Regions from separate parts of the Aliiroseovarius crassostreae genome, predicted to be linked through region 4. Evidence: riboswitches for the same ligand, from Rfam matches in the RefSeq annotation. Region 4 holds a riboswitch; each other region holds the start of a gene.

Region 1 (3,205 bases), 590 kb from region 4:
GATGAACATCTTGCTGACGCGGCTGCGCGAGATGTCTCAGCTGCGGCAAGAGACACAGAAGGGCCCGGGGGAATTGGCGGCGATGCTGCCGGATATCGACGGGTTGACGATTCAGATCGACCAAAACAGCACCCGCGAAATCCCTCTTTCCGTTGCGCATGGCGAAATCATCCTGCTGCACATGGCGCAGAATGCGCTTGCCCACGGTGCGCGCAAACTGACGCTTCAGCACCAAAATGGCGTGCTGAGCATTCGGGATGATGGCGAGGGGATCTCGGAAAATGATGCCGCGCAGTTGGCCGATCCCTTTTTCACCACCCGCCGTGACCAAGGGGGCACTGGGATGGGGCTGGCCATCGTCACCGCCCTTCTGGACATCTATGGCGCGACGCTGTGCGTGATCCCGAACGAGGGCGGTGCCGTGTTCGAGATACGTTTCTGAGCTGTGGATATCCGCAAACTGGGATTGGATTTCAGCTTTGGTTTAAGTAGCAGGCACTAGCTGGCGAATAATCCAACACTTTGTTTGGGTGACGTGGCAACTTCAGTTGTGCCGATAAATCTCTGGCATGGAGAGTATCCCTCATTTTCTGTCTCATGCATCTCGGGGATACCAAACCGCATGTCCGGTTCGCGAATCTAAAGGGTGGTCAGTGATGTTTGAGGGATGAGCGTTTCATGCCAGAACACAGAAACTCACTGCTTATTGCAATGACTTGGGTACCTACCGTGTCTCTAAAACCAAACGAGGCCTCAGCGATTGAACGCTAAGGCCTTGGTCTGTGGGACGTCACGAGCCTTTGACGCATTCGGCTGCCAAAACTTCAGGAAACAAGGAATTCACGTCACTCAATTCCGACCCAAACGTCAAGCATTCCTGACCCAATACGAAAAGCGGTCCTTCGTCAATGCTGCGGCGAAGGTGTCAAAAGAGCCCACAGCGGAAGTGTTAAATTTGTGCTGCGTGCGCTGCACTGGCGAAAATTTTGATGCTGCAATACGGCGTAAGAACCAGCCATTCGTCACCCCTCAGCATAGATATGGCGGCCTAAGATCATGTAGCAGGACTTTTCTGCCGTTGGTTGTGGTTTATTCGACGACCGCTTTTGCACCATACCGACCAAATCCAGCTGTCGATTTGAAGCTTGCTGCAAGCCCATTGACTCGGGAAATTTATTGTCCGAAACAATCCCGGATGGTTTTCGGAAGACAAACGCGCTTTCGGAATGAAAAGGGAATACGGTGAGGAAGAGCCAATCGGCGCCAAATCCGTGACTGCCCCCGCAACTGTGAGCGGCGAGCGACCCCGATGAACACCACTGAACGCACAGCGTTTGGGAAGGTTCGGGCAAGCAATAACCCGCAAGTCAGGAGACCTGCCATCAAAGACGTAACTTCAACCCGGGCGGGGTGTCCGGACAGGAGGCCATGATGGCTTTACGGATAAAACCGTGTGAAAATCGACCTGTGTTTGCCCCGCTCTATCGCGGAGGGCGACATGGGCATACCAAATCACAGAATTACCATCTGCACATCATGCAAACACAAGGGCAAGACCTGTCGCCCCGGCTATGAACTGATCGAACGGCTTCGCGCGGCGATTGATGCGGCGGGTGACACGATCAGTGAAGAGTTCGAGATCTCGGGCGTTGCCTGCATGGCGGGCTGTGCGCAGCCCTGCACGATTGCGTATCACAGCACACGCAAAGCAACTTATCTGTTCGGCGGCATTGACCCCGATCAGGACATTGATGATCTCGTTTCTTTCGCTCAGCAATATGCCGTCCTGGGGGATGGTTGGTGCTCATCCGTCGATCGGCCCGGTAAGCTGCGCACACATACATTGGCACGGGTTCCGGCCATGATGCTTGCCGTCGAAGACAGCGCGGCACGCCTGTCATGAGCGCCGCAAGTCTGGTTGCTGACAATATCAGCTGGGCGCCTCATCGGTCTCTGCCGCGTCTTCTCCACCCCGTCAGCTTTGAGCTTCAGTCCGGACAGGTGCTGGGGGTGGTCGGCCCGAACGGCGCGGGCAAGTCCACGCTGTTGCGCATGATCTACCACTACCAGCAACCAACATCAGGGCGCATTTTGGTGGACGGAGAGGATATTTGGTCCCTTCCGCCGAAGGCAGCGGCCCGAAAGGTTGCGGCCGTTTTGCAAGAGCAACCCGGTGCTTTCGGGTTAACCGTGCGCGATATCGTTACCCTGGGCCGCACACCGCACCGTTTGGGGTTCTCGACCCCCGGTGCGCAAGATGCCGAGATTGTCGATGCGGCCATCGTTCGAATGGACCTTCAGCACCTGATGCATCGTGACCTCGGCACATTATCTGGCGGTGAACGGCAGCGTGTGATGGTGGCGCGCGCGTTGGCACAGCAACCACAAGTGCTGGTGATGGACGAGCCGACCAATCACCTCGACATCCGCCATCAACTTGAGATTCTGTCGCTGAGCCGCACGCTTGGTCTGACCATTGTCGTGTCCTTGCATGACCTGAACATGGCCGCCGATGTCTGCGACGCCGTTCTTTTGCTTGAAGATGGCCACTGCAAGGGTTTCGGCCCACCCGAGGACGTGCTGAGTGAGCTTCAGGTGTCCCAAACCTTCCGCGTCACAGCGCATCGCGAAACGCTGAGCCTCAGCAATACTCAACACCTTTCATTTCATCTGCCGAGCTAAAGGAAGCCCCCTATGAAACTTTTCCAAACCCCACTCGTATCCGGCGTGTTGCTGGCTGTGATGACGACAACGGCCTTTGCGCAAACCACCGTGCAAAGCTGCAACCGTGAAGTGACCTTTGAAGAGCCGCCTAAGGCGGCAATCGCGCACGATGTAAACCTGACCGAGATGATGTTGGTCTTGGGTCTGGCCGACCGCATGGTGGGCTACACTGGTATCTCTGGCTGGAAAACGCTGGACGAGACGATGACAGCAGGCGTCGAAGAACTGCCCGAGCTGTCTGCGAAATACCCGAGCAAAGAGGTGTTGATCGGCGCGGATGCGGACTTTTTCTTTGCCGGTTGGAACTATGGCATGAAAGTCGGGGGGGACGTGACGCCCAAGACGCTCGACCAATTTGGCATCACAGTCTATGAGCTGACCGAAAGCTGCATCCATATCGGTGAAAAAGACGCCGCCAGCATGGATGACATGTATAATGATCTGCTGAATCTGGGCAAAATCTTTGGTGTTGAAAATAAGG
Region 2 (3,205 bases), 530 kb from region 4:
ACCCGCCAAGGGTGCGCCCCGCCACCGCGAACATAACGAACGTGGCAGCGAGAAAAACCCCTATCAGCGCAAAGACCAGAAGGCAGAGCTTCTGGCCCGGATGAAAGCGGCAGCCAATAAGCAGGCTGCGACGGAGGGCGGGAAATAATCCCGCCCATCACGATCAGAGCGGTTTTTCCATGAAGATGGAGCTGGCCGCGTCAGGATAGTCGCCAAAGGGGCCACATCGGGTAAACCCCGCGCGTTCATAAAGCCGGTGCGCCGCGTGCAGCACATTTCCGGTCTCAAGCTTCATTGCCTTATGCCCCTTGGCACGCGCTGTGGCTTCAAGCTGCGAAAGCAACGCCTCTCCCACCCCTTTGCCACGAGCATCGGGCGAGACGAACATGGATTTCACCTCGCCATACGCTCCCTTATCCGCAATTGCCCCGGTGCCGAGGATCCGCGCGCCCTCACGCGCCACGAAAAACGAAATCTCGGGCGCACAAAGATCGTCAATCTCCAGAAAGAAGTTGTCCTCCGGCGGAAACAGCTCCTCCATCAGCGCATGGCTGGCCTTAAGCAGCGCCGTGGCCTCCGGGTGATGTGGATCACCCGGTTCAATTCGGAGGGGAACGTCGATGCTCACGCCGAAAGGGCCTCTTCGATCGCGGCGCGGTCAAGGCCGGACTGGCCGATCACCACAAGGCGGGTTTCGCGCCTGTCCGCCCCAAACGGCTGATCAAAATAGGTGTCAACGCGGGGTCCGACCGCCTGCAATGTCAGGCGCATCGGCTTGCCTTCCACGGCAGCAAACCCCTTCAGACGCAGGATATTGTTCGATCGGATCACATCTGCGACCTTCTCGGCAAAGGCCTTGGGATCCGCCACTTCGCCGCGGGTCACGACAAAGCTTTCGAACGCATCATGGTCGTGGTGATGGTGGTGATCATCATGGTGGTGGTCATCCTCGTGATCATGGTTATGATCGTGGTCGTGATCATCATCGTGGTCTTGATGATGGTGGCCTTTTTCGTGCAGCGACAGGCGGGCGTCCATGTCATCTTCGGCCCCCATGCCCTGCCCCAGCAGCACCTCAACCGGCAACGCCCCCATGATCGAGCGCACAACCTGCACCCCATCGCGGCTTTCGGCGGCCAGTTTGCCAACCAGCGCGTCAGCCTCGGCATCCCCCAGCAGGTCGGACTTGTTCACGACGATCATGTCGGCGCAGGTCACCTGATCCTTGAACAGCTCTGACAACGGCGTTTCGTGATCCAGGTTGTCATCCATCTTGCGCTGCGCTTCGACCGCATCAAGGTTGGATGCAAACTGCCCGTCCGACACCGCCTTGCCATCCACAACGGTCACAACACCGTCCACGGTCACGCGGGTAGAGATTTCCGGCCACTGGAACGCGCGCACCAAGGGTTGTGGCAGGGCCAGCCCCGAGGTTTCGATCACGATGTGGTCCGGCGGGGTTTCACGGTCCAACAGTTTCTCCAGCGTCGGAATGAAATCTTCGGCCACCGTGCAGCAGATGCACCCGTTCGACAGCTCCATGATATCGTCTTCGGTGCAGGTCTCGTCTCCGCATCCCTTGAGGATGTCACCATCGACGCCCAGATCACCAAATTCGTTGATGATCAGCGCGATGCGTTTGCCATTGGCATTGTCGAGCATATGGCGGATCAGGGTGGTTTTCCCTGCGCCCAGGAAACCGGTCACAACAGTGGCGGGAATTTTGGTCAGCATCTTTTGTCTCTACTCTGTTGCCCGTCCTCCCCGACGGGACATGAAAAGTCGCATATGGCAGGTCTCCTGGCTTACGGATCTCGGCATGGCGTCACCTTCCCAGCGTTCCCGCCAGTGGCATATCAACGCCTGCGCTCCGCCTACAGTCGCGGGGGCGGCTGTCGATTTGGACCCCGACTTGGGTCGCCCGCACGACATTCCCTTTTCTCCCCGGAACATCGTTATGCGCCGGGAAACCATATCCGCCCGTTCTGCCGTGCAAGACCAGTTTTCGTCAAGAAGGATTACGACCGCAGCGGGCCTGCAAACGGCAGAAAGGGGGGCGCCCGGACAAAGGAAAACCAATATCTTGTGGATAACTCTCCCATCCCGACCAGATTTTGGCCCGTTTTAGGTGGGACCCGTTGACAGACCCCCGCCGCACACGAACACTCACTTCACCCGAGAATCAATTTGAGGCAGGCCGCTTGCGGTTTTCAAAACTACGTCTGAACGGCTTTAAAAGCTTTGTTGACCCGACCGATCTGGTGATTGCGGACGGACTGACCGGCGTGGTGGGACCAAATGGCTGCGGCAAATCAAACCTGCTCGAAGCCCTGCGTTGGGTGATGGGGGAAAACCGCCCCACCGCGATGCGTGGCGGCGGGATGGAAGATGTGATCTTTGCCGGTGCCGCCACGCGGCCTGCGCGCAACTTCGCCGAGGTCTCACTGCAGCTCGACAATTCCGAACGGCTTGCGCCCTCCGGGTTCAACGACAGTGACAATCTGGAAATCATCCGGCGCATCACACGCGATGCCGGATCCGCCTACAAGGTCAATGGCAAGGATGTCCGTGCGCGGGATGTGCAGATGCTGTTTGCAGACGCCTCCACCGGCGCCCACTCGCCTGCCCTGGTGCGACAGGGGCAGATTTCCGAGCTGATCAATGCCAAACCCAAGGCACGCCGCCGCATCCTGGAAGAGGCCGCCGGCATTTCAGGTCTCTACCAGCGCCGTCACGAGGCCGAGTTGAAGCTCAAGGGCACCGAAACAAACCTCGCCCGCGTCGAGGACGTGCTTGAACAGCTCGCCACGCAGCTGGCGCAGCTGGCCCGACAGGCCCGGCAGGCCCAGCGGTACCGCACCATTGGCGACGACCTGCGCCGCGCCGAGGGGCTGTTGCTGTATCGACGCTGGAAAGAGGCCGACCTGGCCCGTCACGAGGCGGAAGAGATCCTGACCGAGCGGGTGAAACAGGCCGGTCAGGCAGAACTCTACGCCCGCAAGGCCGCCAAGGACCGCGAAGAAGCCGAGGCCGCCCTGCCCGCCCTGCGCGAGGAAGAGGCCGTGGCCGCCGCGATCCTCAGCCGTCTGACCATCAGCCGCGATCAGCTCTCCGACCAAGTGGCACAGGCCCTTGAACGCATTCAACTCCTGACCGGTCGCATTGAACAACTGGGCAAGGATATCGACCGCGAGGCCGGGTTGAA
Region 3 (3,205 bases), 270 kb from region 4:
CAGTCCGATTGCGGTAAAGATCATTGCAAGATGCCCCGGGCCAAGCTCTCGTACCCCCGGGCGCAGGATCACCAGAACGCCGAGGAAGGCCACCCCCACCGCACTCATCCGCCGCCACGAAACACTCTCCCCCAGGAAGAGGGCGGCCCCCAGCATGACGTAGATCGGGTTGAGGTAGTTCATCGCCGTCACCTCGGCCACGGTGATCTGGGTCATGGCGTAAAACCAGCACAGCACCGCCATCGTATGCACCACCGCCCGCGCCAGAAACAGGGTCCAGCTGCGCCGGTCAAACCGCGTCTGCGCGATGCGCCCCAGCGCGGGGGCCACGAAGATCAGCCCGAACAGAAAGCGCAAAAACGCAGCCTGGGTCGAGGGCAGGCTCTGCCCCACATGTTTCACCATTGCATTCATCGCCACAAACATCAGCCCCGCAGCCAGCATCCACAGGATGCCGGACAGGGCCCGGTTTGGCGGTCGGTTGGGCGCCGGGTTGGGGGTGGGGCTGCTGCGCGTCATGGGGTGACATGATCGGATTGCACCCGGCTTGGCAAGGGAAACCCGCGCGGCCCGCCTTTGCCGCCGCCCATCCCGCGCCCCCTCCCGCGCCCTGCGCATTGGTGTGGCAATTTGCGACCTGCCCCCGGCCGGTCCGCCCGCTATGTTTGCATCACCCCGCGCCGCCTGCGCGCAAAACCTGCCAACAGGAGCCCCCATGCGTCTGATGCCTTTCCTCTTTACCGCGTTCACGCTCGCCACATCGCCACTCTGGGCCGAGGACACCACGGATATCACCGAGCTGCGCAATGATGTCTGTTCGCATTGCCATGGCGCAGAAGGAGAGGCGTCGAGCCGGATGTATCCGCGCCTCGCCGCGCAGAACCGCGACTATATCGAGAAACAGCTGCGCAATTTCCGCGACGGCACGCGGGAAAGCGACATCATGAACGGCATGGCCGAAAACCTGTCGGATGCGCAGATCACGGCACTGGCGCAATATTACGCGGCCCAGCCTCCGCTCAAACACCGGGTGCGCTCGTCGAAACAGGCGCTGGAAGCGGTCGGATACTACATCTATCACGAGGGCAATGAGTATACCAAAATCCCGCCCTGCGCCGATTGCCACGGGGAATTTGCAGCAGGCGATGCCTCCCTGCCGCGGCTGGCCGGCCAGCACCGTCATTACGTGGTGGAACAGCTGATGGCGTTTGAGGATCGGTCGCGCACCAATGACAGTGCGATCATGCATTCGGTGGCCAAGAACCTGACCGAGCTGGAGATCAACGCCGTCGCGCTTTATGTAAGCGGGCTGGTCGAGGAGTGATCCGCCGCCGCGGCGTTTTCGCGGCGCATTTGGTCGAAAAACGGATTGCCTGCGGAGCGCGGGCTTCCTACAACTGACCCGCCGGGGAGGCCCCGGCACACATCATTTTCAGGTGCTGCTGATGCGGCCGACCGCGCAAGGGGTTGGCGACTGAGGCGGAGAATCGGGAAGGCAGTGCAAACCTGCCACGTGCCCAACGCTGTAAAGGGGACTGGCCGCAACGATCCACTGGAGCTCGCTCTGGGAAGGACGCGGTCGGGAGGAACCTGAGTCAGAAGACCGGCCTGAAAATCATACTGCGCCGTGTGGACAACGGGGCAAGGACATCCATCAAGGGGAATGATATGGATATGGCCAACCCACAAACATCTTTTGACAATTGTTTTGACACGGCAGAGCGCGAGGCGCTTTACAAGACCATCTTTACCCGGCGCGATGTGCGCGGACAGTTCCGGCCCGACCCGATCCCGGATGACGTGCTGACCCGCGTGCTGATGGCCGCGCATTACGCGCCCTCGGTGGGGTTCATGCAGCCCTGGAATTTTGTCGTGATCCGAGAGGACGACACCAAGCGCAAGGTCCATGATCTGTTCGAAACCGCCCATGGGGAAGCGGCAGAGATGTTCGAAGGCGCCAACCGCGACACCTATCGCCGGCTGAAACTGGAAGGGATCCTGGAAAGCCCCGTCAATATCTGCATCACCTGCGACAAGGATCGCGCGGGGCCCGTGGTGATCGGGCGCACCCATGAACCGGTCATGGATGTCTATAGCAGCGTCTGCGCGGTGCAGAACCTGTGGCTGGCCGCACGCGCCGAAGGGCTGGGGCTTGGCTGGGTCAGTATTCTGGACCACACCCGCCTGCGAGAGGTGCTCCATATTCCCGACCGCGTGGTCCCCGTGGCCTATCTGTGCCTTGGCTATGTGTCACATTTCTTTGACCGGCCCGAGCTGCAATCCGCGGGCTGGCGTCCGCGTCTGCCGCTGGAGGAGCTGGTGAATTTCGAGCGTTTCGGGCAAGGGTCGGAAGACCCCGACGCGGTCGCGCTTCTGGAGCAGATCAGGCAGACCCAGCACAGGCTTGAAGACGGCGGGTATTCAGGCGATTTCGCACAGGCCACCTGTGACGCTGCACCAGAAACCTGACGCTTCGGCTTTGCCCGGAATGCACGCAACCTGTTGAAGTGGCTGTTTTTTGGCGCCACTTCATGCCTCAGATCAACTGCGCACCGCCGGAAGGGATATCCGTATTTCGGGCGCTAGGAGCCTCTTTGTGCTTCTGGTTTCCCCAAACACTTTGTTGGTTCGGATCTGCCCTGCTACCCAACAAAAAACCCCGACCAATGGCCGGGGTTTTCATCTTTGATCCGAGGCGGCTTAGAGCTGCGCCAGCACCTCATCCGAGGCTTCGAAATTGGTGGTGACACGCTGCACGTCATCATCATCTTCAAGCGCGTCCACCAGCTTCATCAGCTTCTGCATGCTCTCCAGATCCAGCTCGGTGGTGATGTTCGGCTGCCAGATCAGCTTGGTCGATTCCGTCTCGCCCAGCGCGGCTTCCAGCGCGGTGGCCACTTCGTTCAGGTCGGTATCGGCGCAGGTGATGCGGTGGTTTTCCTCATCGCTTTCGCAATCCTCGGCCCCGGCTTCAATCGCCGCTTCCATCACGGTGTCGGCATCCCCCACCGAGGCGGGATAGATCACTTCGCCCTTGCGGTCGAACATGAAACCGACAGAGCCGGTTTCGCCCAGATTGCCGCCGTTTTTCGAAAAGGTCGAGCGCACGGTCGACGCGGTGCGGTTCTTGTTGTCGGTCATCGCCTCGACAATCACCGCCACACCGTTGGGCCCATAGCCTTCATAGCGGATTTCGTCGTAATTC
Region 4 (3,205 bases):
GGGGGAACAGGTGATTGTGCTGGGGGATTTCAACGATGGTCCGGGGCTTGATGAATATGAAAAGCTGTTTGGCCGGTCAGGGGTGGAAATTGTAATGGGCGAGGGCGAAGGCCCCTGTCTGTATGATCCACATGCGGCACGCTTTTTGGCGCGCCCTTCGGCGGCCCGCATCAGCTCTGCCCGGTTTTATATTGCGAGCCAGAAGCGATATTTGCAGGCGCTACTCGACTATATCATGATTTCCGAGGACCTGCGCGGGTTTGACCCGGTCTGGCGCATCTGGCACCCGTTTGACGACCCGCTCTGTTATCGGGCTGAGGCCCTGCGCGAGGCGCTGTTGACCGCCTCGGATCACTTTCCGGTCACGCTGGATATTGATCTTTGACGCTTGCGCACTGGAAATACCGATCTCTGCGCCCCATATTTTCCGTATGAAACAGATCCTGAAACCCACCTTGCTGGCAGGGCTTGTTGCCTTGTCCTCCCCGGGGCTGGCTGAGACGGGCCAACCCCAATCCCCCCAGCCGTCTCCGCCGTCGTCCCCCGAGGGGGATCCCAAGCTGGAAGACGGTGCGGAATTGATGTCGCGCGGCTTGCAGATGTTGCTGGACGGGCTGGCGCAGGAAATGTCCCCGATGCGTGACGGGCTGGCCGAGGGCATGGCCGAAAATTGGGCCAGGCAATTGCACGAAGGCTGGCAGGATCTGATGGCGGAAATGGGGGATCTGTCTGCCTATCACCCGCCGGAAGTGCTTCCCAATGGTGACATTATCTTGCGGCGTAAATTGCCACAGCCTCCTGTCCCGCCTGAAGCTGCGACACCGGACGGGGGAACGGATCTGTAAAGCCGCACAAAGGCCTGGCCTGAAGGTCAGAACAGGGCAGCTCCCCGGCGCATGGCCATGACGCACCCAGGGGTGCGCTGCAGGCCGCTGGGGGAAAGCGGTGTCGTGCCGCGGTTCAATGCCTCGTGATTGTTGCGAGCGAAATCGAGCAGGGCAGAGATGTCCTCACCTTCTTCCACATCGCCGAAAACATGTGTTTCGCTGCGGGTGGCATGATAGGCCACGAGGCAGGTTCGGCCACAGCCCCCCATTTCAGCATGGCCCGAGATTTCAAACCCGTCCTCGATACTGTCGCGTGCGGCGGTGATGGCCTGTTGAAGCTGAACCATCATGGCATGACCTGCGGTGCAGATCTGGCCGGTATGGGGGCAGGGGGTGCAGAGAACAAGCTGCTGCCCCTTCTGGGTCGGTGTGGTTGTTGTGGTCTGTCCCACCGTCTGCATCTGTGTCCGGTACATGACGCCCTCCGCGCGTAAGATGCGGGATGGGGCGGGGGGAAGAGGGGGCATTCTGGCCGCCTGCGATCCTCCTGCCGGGGCACCCCGCCCGGGTTGAGTTTCATTAGATGGCAGGTCTCCTGACTTGCGGGTCTTGGCGGTTCTGATCCTTCCCGGGGGGCGCCCAGTGGTTTTTCAAAACAGCTCACCGCTTACAGTTGCGGGGGCAGTTGTGGAATTGGCCGAGATCCGACCGCACCACATTCCCTTTTCACCCGAAACTTTCTGGTGGAAAGATCCGGGAACCATCTGAGAAATGGGTGACGCAGGACGCGGCCGGTGTCAAGCAAGAAGCGTATGTGGGGAGGGGCATGAACAGGGACAAGAACGGGGGCAGGGGCGCTGCCCCTCGGCCTGGCGGCCTCACCCCGAGGTATTTTCAGCAAGAAAAAGCGAAGGCTCAGCGCAGAGTTTTGACGTTTGAGGTGGCGTCAAGTGCTGCACAGAGCGCGTCAAACCGGCTCTCGGCAACCTCGCCGAAAAGATCACGGGCTTCTGCGGCAAGGTGCAAATGCAACTCGCGTTTCTTGGGATACCATTTCAGCTCCGCCTTGTCCTGTGGCCCATCCACCGCGAACATGGCGCCAAAGCGCATGGCCTTGCCCAGAACCTCGGCCCGGATCAGGTCCTTTTCGCCGAGAATTTCAAACAGGTTTTCAAATCGCGATCCCTGGCGGCTGTTTTTATAGCGGTGCAGCAGGGACAGGCCGAGAAACACCCGTTCTTCATGGGTGAGCCCCCCAAGATTGGCGCGGGTGGCGTTGTCGAAACAGACTTCGTGACGATAGTCGGGGTGGGCGCGCCAGCTCACATCATGCAGCAGGCAGGCGGCCTTGATCACCCGTTTCTGGTCCGCCCGCGCGGATTTGTAAAGCGGGGTGAGAAAGTCATAGAGGGCTTTGCCAAAGCCAGGAACGCGCGCGTCCTTTTGTTCGGCAAAGCGGCAGGCCTCGATCAGGGGGTCACGTTTGCGAATGGGCTTTGGCATCTGTTCATAAAGCATCCCTTCGCGGATCCCGTAGGAGCTGACGGCGATTTCCTTGGGGCGAAATACATGGATCAAGCGTTTTAGCACAAGCGCGGCGATCGGAACCAGTGCCATACGGGTGGCCGAGGTGGAGGTGCGTTGCCGGATCTCTTCCAGATCCACCTTTTCAATCCAGCTCAGGGTTTTTTGTAGTGATTTCAGCGGCATGCGGTATTCGTGCAAAACCGTCAAAGGGTAGTTGCGGCGTTCCATGTCAAGCCGCGCAATGGCGCGCCAGCTTCCCCCCACGAGAAACAGGCGTTTGTGATCCGTGCCCATTTCGGCGGCCAGCTCATCCACCACCCGGGCGATCTCAGCCTTCAGCCCTTTCTTTCCGCCTGGGGTGTCGGCCAGTTTCAGCGGTCCGAGAGGGGAGGTGATGCGTTTGCCAACATGGCCTCCATTGATCCTGGCCAGCTCCAGCGAACTGCCGCCAATATCGCACATCAGCCCTTTGGCCTCAGGCCAGCCAAGCAAAACGCCCTGCGCAGACAGCCGGGCCTCTTCTTCGCCGTCAATCACGTAGAGTTTGAGCCCCGTTTCACGCAGGACTTCGTCGCGGAACTCCGGCCCGTCCGTGGCCTCACGCACTGCGGCGGTGGCCACCGCGGTCAGCGGGGGCAGGTGCATGCCTTTGGCCAGAAGCTGAAACCGTTTGATTGCGGCCAGCGCCCGCGCCCGGCCCTCTGGGTTCAGGCACCCGGTCTGGGCAAGCCCGGATCCGAGGCCGCAGAGGATTTTTTCGTTGAAGAAATAGGCGGGCGAACGGGCAGCACCGTCAAAAACCACCATGCGGACCGAGTTGGACCCCACATCGACCACGCCTACGCGCGACA

What was found. Region 4 has a riboswitch for cobalamin ahead of K3J57_RS03340 (DUF1636 family protein). Riboswitches for the same ligand answer to the same signal wherever they lie in the genome.
Region 1: linked by a shared signal. The riboswitch ahead of K3J57_RS00405 (DUF1636 family protein) and the one ahead of K3J57_RS03340 (DUF1636 family protein) in region 4 are both predicted to bind cobalamin.
Region 2: linked by a shared signal. The riboswitch ahead of cobW (cobalamin biosynthesis protein CobW) and the one ahead of K3J57_RS03340 (DUF1636 family protein) in region 4 are both predicted to bind cobalamin.
Region 3: linked by a shared signal. The riboswitch ahead of bluB (5,6-dimethylbenzimidazole synthase) and the one ahead of K3J57_RS03340 (DUF1636 family protein) in region 4 are both predicted to bind cobalamin.

What each region holds. Positions count from the first base shown of each region.
Region 1 is NZ_CP080772.1:97,013-100,217, forward strand. It holds gene K3J57_RS00400 (ATP-binding protein) at 1-442, shown strand, start outside; cobalamin riboswitch at 1,180-1,398, shown strand; gene K3J57_RS00405 (DUF1636 family protein) at 1,499-1,903, shown strand; gene K3J57_RS00410 (ABC transporter ATP-binding protein) at 1,900-2,682, shown strand; gene K3J57_RS00415 (ABC transporter substrate-binding protein) at 2,695-3,205, shown strand, end outside.
Region 2 is NZ_CP080772.1:150,600-153,804, reverse strand. It holds gene K3J57_RS00660 (hypothetical protein) at 1-148, shown strand, start outside; gene K3J57_RS00655 (GNAT family N-acetyltransferase) at 164-628, opposite strand; gene cobW (cobalamin biosynthesis protein CobW) at 625-1,734, opposite strand; cobalamin riboswitch at 1,774-1,990, opposite strand; gene smc (chromosome segregation protein SMC) at 2,202-3,205, shown strand, end outside.
Region 3 is NZ_CP080772.1:408,213-411,417, reverse strand. It holds gene K3J57_RS02040 (DMT family transporter) at 1-519, opposite strand, end outside; gene K3J57_RS02035 (c-type cytochrome) at 716-1,324, shown strand; cobalamin riboswitch at 1,425-1,626, shown strand; gene bluB (5,6-dimethylbenzimidazole synthase) at 1,675-2,469, shown strand; gene K3J57_RS02025 (YebC/PmpR family DNA-binding transcriptional regulator) at 2,701-3,205, opposite strand, start outside.
Region 4 is NZ_CP080772.1:682,883-686,087, forward strand. It holds gene K3J57_RS03330 (endonuclease/exonuclease/phosphatase family protein) at 1-385, shown strand, start outside; gene K3J57_RS03335 (hypothetical protein) at 432-845, shown strand; gene K3J57_RS03340 (DUF1636 family protein) at 872-1,303, opposite strand; cobalamin riboswitch at 1,396-1,607, opposite strand; gene K3J57_RS03345 (Ppx/GppA family phosphatase) at 1,743-3,205, opposite strand, start outside.